DNA from 2 places in the Weissella sp. MSCH1 genome. Region 1 is predicted to be linked to the other one. Evidence: predicted binding sites of a transcription regulator. Region 1 holds the regulator's gene; the other holds the start of a gene.

Region 1 (4,218 bases):
TAATCCATAGACTAAATGATAAAAATCCGTTATTTCAATATCCGCATCCCCTTTAACAAAGCGATAGTACGTCGCCCGGTTCAAACCAGAGTACGTTAACAATTGTGTCAACGGGATGTTCTTGGCTTTGCGGATATCGTTAATTACTTGACCTACATGATCAGTCATCTGTCTCTATAACCCCCCAGGCAATTCGGAACAAAATAACAAACGTTTGCGTCACTTCCCCCGCTTGATCAGGATTGTCATGAATTGCCTTCATAAACCGACTAATTTTTTGCTCGGCATCTAACAAAATTTGCGGATTATGTTCACGCCACGCCTGCTCGATATCAGCCAAGGCCCGTCGGTATGGGGCATGCTCTAAAACGTATTCGGCGGGGGATAGCTCATTAATAAACCCCACAAATTTTACATAGTCATCGTAGTTTTTCCGAGTCAGCACCGTCTCAGCCATTATCAAGATATTATCAGACCAAATCGTTGTCACTTCTACAGCGGGAAAACGCTCGCGAAATTGCTGTTTATCAATGACGTATTTTTGAAACTCGGCGAGCACTGATTCAATTGGTGCATCTGGTGACAATGAGATGAAGTATAAGGTGACTTCTATCGCTGTCCATAGGTCTGTTTTGGCCACTAACCGGCGCATTTCCTGTTTCAACAGGGCTTTTTGTTCCTCATCGTCAAACACCAGTGCTAACGCATATTCGGCAATCAGCAACACTTCCCGGTCAGCCAACAGCTGAAACTCCTCAACTTGCGCCTCTAAATCGGTAATGATTTGTTTAGCAAGTGTGAAATCGCCCATCCGCATGGCGCGCCCAAATTTCATCAAAAAACGACCATAGGCCGATAATTCGCCATCTTCAGCGTAGGCAATTAAATTAACGGGACGGCCACCCATAAACCGAATTAGCCGAATTGCTAATTGTAAATTCAGCGGAGTCTCCCCTTTCATCACCCGATAATAGGCCGACTTACTCATCACGTGTTGATCAATGTCTTTCGTATGTATCCGGCGGTTCTGCTTCATATGCCGCATCGCCTCTAACAGACGTTCACTATGCTTATTCATTACGCCACTACTTCTTTTTTATAGTCATTACTAGCAGTGTATCAAACATTTTTGTGATTAAACAGGTCGCCCATGTCCCAATCATAGGACACTTTTTATGAAATTATCACCCTCATTCTGAACCGGTTTCCCGTTATTAGCAAAAAACACTTTGTTTACCAGTACGTAGCGGTAAACAAAGTGTTTCACGTATGATTTAAGCTTCAGCCCCACCAAAATTGTTGATGAAGTAAAGCAATGTTTGTAACTCGTTCGTCAAGTCAACGTTTTGCACGCGGACGTCATTTGGGACGTCCAAACGTAGTGGTGTGAAATTCAAAATTCCGTGCACCCCAGCCTTTGCCAAACGGTTAGCCAAATCTTGGGCAACTGGCGCTGGAACCGTCAAAATAGCCACATCAATCCGTTGATCTGAAATCTGCTTTTCCAAATCATCAAGACTGTAAACTGGCACACCAGCTTGAATCGTGTTCACGATATCTTCGTTGATATCAAAGGCTGCCGAAATTCGCGCATTAGAACTTTGGTGGAAGTTAAAGTTCAACAAGGCTTGACCAAGATTTCCAACTCCAACTAGGGCAACTGAAGCCAAAGTATCTTGATTCAAAATTTCACCAAAGAAAGTCATCAACGCCTTAACGTCATATCCGTATCCGCGCTTTCCCAAAGCACCGAAATATGAAAAATCACGACGAATTGTCGCTGCGTCAAATTTTACTGCATCAGAAAGCTCATTTGATGAAACACGTGTTGTGCCCGCATCCAGCAAAAGCTTCAAATAACGGTAATAAATTGGCAATCGCTTTGCGGTTGCGCGTGGGATGTCATGTTCTGCCATGTCAGCCGTCCTCATTATTCTTTATTTTTTTATCTCTAAGTTATTTCACAAATAAATTCTCACTTGTGAACTCTCTATCCTTATTAATAGTAACATATAACCACCTTTATGTGAACTAAATAACAATTGTTTTTCACAAAAGAAAAGGACCACTCGTCCGAAAAAGTGGTCCTAATGCCTAAATATCGCCGTTTTTCAGACGGATTTTTAGCCAATAATTTTTTCATTAATGCTTTGGCTTACCCTTGTTTTTGCTGTGCTTACGCTTCGCCTTTTTCTCCTTTGCAAAGCGGTCCGTTCGTGACACAACTTCCTCAGTGGCTTGCTTCTTAGGCGCTTTCTTACCTAGGCGGGGCTTTGCTGGCTGCTTTGGTTTTACTAAGGTTGGTTGTTGACCAGCCACTGCTGCCGGCGCGGGTGTTGGTGCGCCAGTTGAGCCAGAAAATGACTTAGGTTTAGCCGCTTGTTCAACTCCCGTTACAAGTTGGATGTCAACAGCAACCAAACGACGCAAATCACGTAAATCGTGGTCATTTCCAAACGAAATGACCAAACCATGCTTACCCATGCGACCAGTACGGCCAGCACGGTGCGTATACGTCTCACCAGTGCGTGGCAAATCAAAGTTAATAATTGCAGGCAAATCGGGAATATCCAAACCGCGGGCTGCCACATCAGTCGTCAGTAGGAATTTTGCTGTCCCCTTGCGGAAGTTTTCCAATGACTTTGCACGCGTTGAACTAGAATCACCACGAACTAGCGTTGCCATGGCGACGTGCTCGTGGGCTAGGAAACTAGCCGTAATCTTCAATTGCTTCGTCGTGTTAAAGAACACGATGGCTTGGAAATTCTTGCGGGCAGCTAACTGGCGCAACCGCTTATTGCGTTGCTCACGGGCTGTTGGCCAGAACTCATGGGCAATTGCGGTTGGGATTGGCACATTACGTTGGTCAATGCGGTTAAATTCACGGTCGAATAACCCAGCCGCGATTGTTTGATCGACTTCTGTGGCACCAAATAACGCCACCTGCACGTCTTGATCATCGACGGTATCCCAAACGGCATCAATTTGCTTAGCTGTATCTTCGGTTAAGAGTTCATCCGCTTCGTCCAATAGCAATGTGCGCAAACGACGCAACTTTAACTTACCATTATCAACGAGCTCAGCCACACGCCCAGGCGTCCCAACAATCACTTCAGGGTGCTTCTTCAATGCATCCAATTGACGCTTAACATTGGCCCCACCTGTTAAGGCCAACACCTTCAAGTCTAATAGCGTCGCCCACTCACGGACCACCCGTGTCGTTTGCATGGCCAACTCTTGTGATGGTGCCAAAATAAGGAGTTGCTCACCATCCCCTGGCACTAAAGTCGGCAACAAGGGCCATGTAAAGGCCAATGTCTTACCAGTTCCTGTTGGAGCCAGCGCATCGATTGATTCACCATTTACCAGTGGTTCAGCCACGGCTTCTTGGATTGGCGTTAGGGTTGTAAAGCCTACTGATGCCAAACGTTCTTCAAAACGAGTATCCATTCTTTTTCCTCATGTCATTTCGTTTACTTTTCGTTCCTTTCATTGTAACAGAAAAGCACGCTTCATAACTGTTCGCGAACAGATTATGAAGCGTGCTTTTAACAATTACTTATCTGCTGGGAAAACAATACCGGCATCTTGACGCAAATTAGTTAACACAATATTCACGCGTTGACTCAACGTCAGCAATTCGCGATATGTCGCGTCTTGACCAATTGGGTCATTAATAATCGCTGCGAACACTTGCATCTCTGGCACCATTGGATTTTCTGGTGCTGGTGTGCTAATTTCAGTGTCGTTACCAGCGCCATCTTTATAAACGACTTCACCCAATTCAGCGATTGAATCAATCACAATCGTGTCACGCATCCCCAAAATTTCTGAATGCAAATAACTGTTGGCTCCCTTACCAAATTGAATAGTCACATCAAAGTCAGCATAGCGCAAAACGGCAATCCCGCGACCGTCTGCCCCATTACGCAATGGCGTTGCGAAATAGTGACTTTCTTGTGGCATCCCAAATAGCTTAATCGCGGCATATAATGGATAAACGCCTAAATCAGTCAAAGCACCAGCACTAAACTCACGAGTTAAGACATTCGGCTCCTTACCTGCCAAATAATCATCAAAGCGTGATGAATACTTTTCATACACTAACGTTGCCCCAGAAATATGCGTCATCTCTGCAACTTTCGCTTCAATCGCTTTAAAATTAGCCTGATGTACGTGACGAGCAGCCTCAAATAAGCGGACATTTGGGTGCTCACG
Region 2 (4,218 bases), on a different contig from region 1:
ATAACATGCTTAATGAAACTTTTGCGTATGCAGCGAAATGGGTAAATCAGTTAACTGAATCTGATATTGATGTTAAAAAAATTATTAAAGAGAATAAAAATAATTTGAATACTAGACTTCGTGAGTCGGAATTAATCGTTTTGTTAGTAAATAATCTAGACTTTTCGAACTATGCTTTTGCTTTGTTATTGAAAATGCTGAGAGTAAATGGAACACCCGCATTTGATGCGTTTGCAATACTAAAAAATTCCTTTGACTTTTCCGTGGATAATTCTCGCTTGCGATTTGATAATTTAAATATGCTTTTAGGACAATGGGGTGAAGTAAAATTATCACAAGAGTTGAAAAGTTCGCTAATTCAGGAATTCCTGAAGTTGCATAAAAGTAAGGCTCGTTTTACTACAGGAAATACGTTTAAGGTTATTGACTTTAGAATTGATGACAAATTGTTGTCGATTGTAGCCTCAACGCGTCAGAAGTTAATCGAAAAGTTGGCTGATACTGGCGATTTGCTTTGCTGGTTAATGTATAACATTCAGCAAGAGTTCAGAATGGATGGTACGAAGGCTATTGCTCAATTCGATATGGATGAAGCATTAAAGTATGATGCCGCGTACGAGGAATTGATTTCGGGGTACTTGTCAGAACTCAGCACCAAGTATCATGCAGATACTAATGAAGATTTATTCGCTGGTCGTTTACTATTCCATATTTTTAAATCTCAAGGTTATAACCCAGATATACGAGAAGAAGAATTAGAATACATCAGATTCCTTGTAGCTAAAATCGATAGTCTCTCGGATGTGTTAGCAATGATTATGAGACATATACCGGATGAATGTAAAGGGGATTTATTTAATGGGTGGATAAATCTGGCGCAAGCTTTTGCAGATGATGAGTTAGGGGGTTGGATAAGTTCATACTTAGATTTTGAATCTGGTGAAAAGTTAATAACCTCAAACATATTTAGTAGTCTTACTTTGAATCAGAGTGTTCAATTAGTGAATGAATCAAATGAAAAAAATAAATCAAATTGGTTACTAGAACTTGCGTTAACAAAGGAGCAAGACCAGGGAGCGTCACAAATCATAGAAGAAAATATTCTGCTAGTAAAAGATGAGATTATTACTAGAATAGGATTCGGGCGACTATATATGTTGGTTGGCAGTCAAACTATGAAAAAGATAATCGACAGACTGACGGATAATGATAAGCGTGCTAGGTTCTTTTTTTCATACGGAGGAAGAAAGTTAAATTTAAAAAATCTTACTGTGTATTTGAATTTGGGTGATCTTCAAAATTTGTATTTGCTTTCTGTTAAACGAAATTTTATTTTTGACGAGGATGTGCTATGCAAACTTTTTTTTACTGAAGAAGACGCTTTGAAACTCTATCTCGCTGGGTTTTCGTCAGTAATCAATAGCGAAAATCAGGTTGTCGAACGTGCTATTGTATTGGACGAGAGTGGGAAAATATTACTACAAACGCTGAAATTAATGTTTGAAAATAAAACGACAATGAATGTTTTATACTCATTACAATATGGAGAAAAAATCACCGAACCTTTACAAGCTAAATTCGTAGATGTTATTCAGTTAATGAACTTGCCGATGGATGAAAAAATATTTTATTTTGTTGTAAATCTTCTGTTCAACAATGCTGATATGGATATTAAACAAAAGATGGTGAAAATCTTATCAAAAATGGATTTTGAGACAATTGATTGGTCAAGAATTTATTTCGAAAAAATGAGCAGGTCTTGGAGTGGTAGCGAGGTGCCGCTGTTACAACAGGAATTAAAGGACATCGAATCATATATTGATCAAATTGACGCTGTGGAAAATATACAGTTGTTTGAACTGCTTTCTGAAAGAGTTGATAGTATGCGTCGCGACATAGAAAGAACGATCGATCGGGAATACGAAGAAAGTTTGTATGATTAGATAATTGAAACCAAACTTAATATGTGTGATTCACACCGACATTTATTTGGCGTTTATTATTTGATAAGGATTTTTTATAAAATTTCTTGAAAAAGAGCGAAAAAAGCGGTGATGATTTCTCACCACCGACCCAAAATATGCTGCCAGATTCGTCTGACCGCTTTATTTGTCATCAAGTACTTATCTCTGAGAAAAATCAGAAGCTAAAAGTGCGAAATTGCCGCCGTCTTCTTGATAGGGAGTGAATATTGATCAATAATCTGGTTCACATCATCAACTGAGGCTTCTAGCCAAAGTGCAACACGTCCAGAGTTTGAACGGTTGTTACCGGTTGTAATCTTACTTGCAGCATAAGCAATACGTACGTCTTCTTCTGTTAATGCCATTTAGTATCTCCTTAGAAAATTGACTGAAATGTTAGATGTGTTCGATATCGTTTTTGCAGGAGTCATCTCTTTTCTTTTTTAACAGTTAAACCTAATATTCAGTCTACTGTATTTTGGACGAAAGGGTTGACAAAAAGGGAACTAATTGTTCTATTTGATTTTCCAGTTTGATAAAACGGAGATATTTTGTACTGTAATTCGACTAACTTAATTAGTGTTTTAAGTGCTATAATAAATGTGAACAAAATCACAATATGAACTTTGGAGGGAATAACCATGGAACGAGTTTTTGCAAGTCCATCACGTTATGTGCAAGGGGCACATGTTTTGGAAACGGGGATTACACACATTAAAGAGTTGGGATCAAATGCTTTGTTGTTAGCTGGTAATCACACGTGGTCGGCTGTTGGCGAGACATTTGCTAAAAATTTGGAAGCAGCCGGCATGTCATATACTCGGGTTGCCTTTCAAGGAGAAGCATCACGCTCAGAAATTGCCCGTGCGGTAGAGATTGCCCGTGAAAATCAGAGTGACGTCGTACTTGGTTTAGGTGGTGGTAAGGCAATTGATTCTGCGAAGGCAATTGCAGATGAAGCGGACTTACCAGTTGTCATCTTGCCAACGCTGGCATCAACGGATGCACCAACTTCAGCTTTGTCTGTTATCTACACGGATGATGGGGCGTTTGAGAGTTACTTATTCTACAAAAAGAATCCAGAATTAGTGATGGTTGATACGGATGTTATCGCCAAGTCGCCAGTTCGCTATCTGGCATCAGGCATTGCGGATGCAATGGCAACTTTGATTGAGGTAAAGGCTGTGAGTGAGAAGCATGGTGACACGATGGCTGGTGGTAAGCAAACGTTGGCCGCTGTCGCGATTGCCGAGAAAGCGGAAGAAACGCTATTCAACTACGGACTTCAAGCAATTGAAGCCAACCGACAAGGGGTCGTTACGTCAGCGCTTGAATCCGTTGTTGAAGCGAACACCCTATTATCAGGGTTAGGCTTTGAATCTGGTGGTTTAGCCGCAGCGCACGCAATTCACAATGGATTCACAGCGTTGACAGGTGATATTCACCACTTAACCCACGGCGAAAAAGTTGCGTATGGTACGTTAACGCAGTTAGTTTTGCAAAACGAAACAGCCGAGACACTGAATAAGTATATTGATTTCTATCAGAAGTTAGGCTTGCCAACGACCTTAGCAGACATGCACTTAGAGAATGCTTCTCGTGAAGATCTATTGAAGATTGGTGTCCAAGCGACGGCTGAAGGGGAAACGATCCACCAAATGCCATTCGTAGTCACGGCTGAAGATGTTGCAAATGCACTTGTGGCAGTTGATGCTTATGTGAAGTCACGTTAAAAATGCTTTAAATCAAGGCGCCTGCATTAAGTTGTGGTCGCCTTTTGTTATGGATAAAGTACGACAAAACCTTGAAGAAAATGGTGCCTCGGGTTTTGATTGGCTAAAACTCCGGTATAATTGTAAATATAAGCAAACGGGGGTAGAATGATGGATTTCTTTGAAGATAACGGATTATTCCAGGATAAGCCGGAGTACAGCGATGAAGTGGCTGCTGAAGTTGATGAGCAGATGAAAGTGTTAATTGCAGATTACTTAACATCGGCTGTTTGGCAAGAAAAGCCACTTGTTGCCAAAGAAAAAGATGCTGAAAATATTTTAGAAGCGACGGGTGAAATGATGTATATATATCATCGTGAAGTACCTGGTCAGTGGACCGACGATGCCATGGCTGACGTGCTAACATATTATTTCCCAGCGAAAGTCATTATGGCAAAGCGCCTGTTTTCAAAAATATCTAAAGTGACTGCTGGTTTTGTGCAGTTTTACGGTACGAAGGTGGCAAAATCTCCAGATATGAT

The links. Region 1 encodes Rex, which represses fermentation and respiration genes when NADH is low (regulators of the CRP and FNR family bind a similar motif). Its sites were predicted from a motif close to TTGTGAANTANTTCACAA; they were not measured.
Region 2: the regulator Rex is predicted to act here: its motif matches at 2,565-2,582, upstream of ACJ28U_RS01065 (glycerol dehydrogenase).

The regions. Positions count from the first base shown of each region.
Region 1 is NZ_JBJMBA010000031.1:26,871-31,088, forward strand. Features, by position in the region: gene ACJ28U_RS02760 (hypothetical protein) at 1-168, opposite strand, end outside; gene ACJ28U_RS02765 (hypothetical protein) at 161-1,078, opposite strand; gene ACJ28U_RS02770 (redox-sensing transcriptional repressor Rex) at 1,275-1,916, opposite strand; gene ACJ28U_RS02775 (DEAD/DEAH box helicase) at 2,143-3,450, opposite strand; gene ACJ28U_RS02780 (Gfo/Idh/MocA family protein) at 3,556-4,218, opposite strand, start outside.
Region 2 is NZ_JBJMBA010000022.1:16,879-21,096, reverse strand. Features, by position in the region: gene ACJ28U_RS01075 (hypothetical protein) at 1-1,943, shown strand, start outside; gene ACJ28U_RS01070 (hypothetical protein) at 2,147-2,329, opposite strand; gene ACJ28U_RS01065 (glycerol dehydrogenase) at 2,606-3,697, shown strand; gene ACJ28U_RS01060 (hypothetical protein) at 3,845-4,218, shown strand, end outside.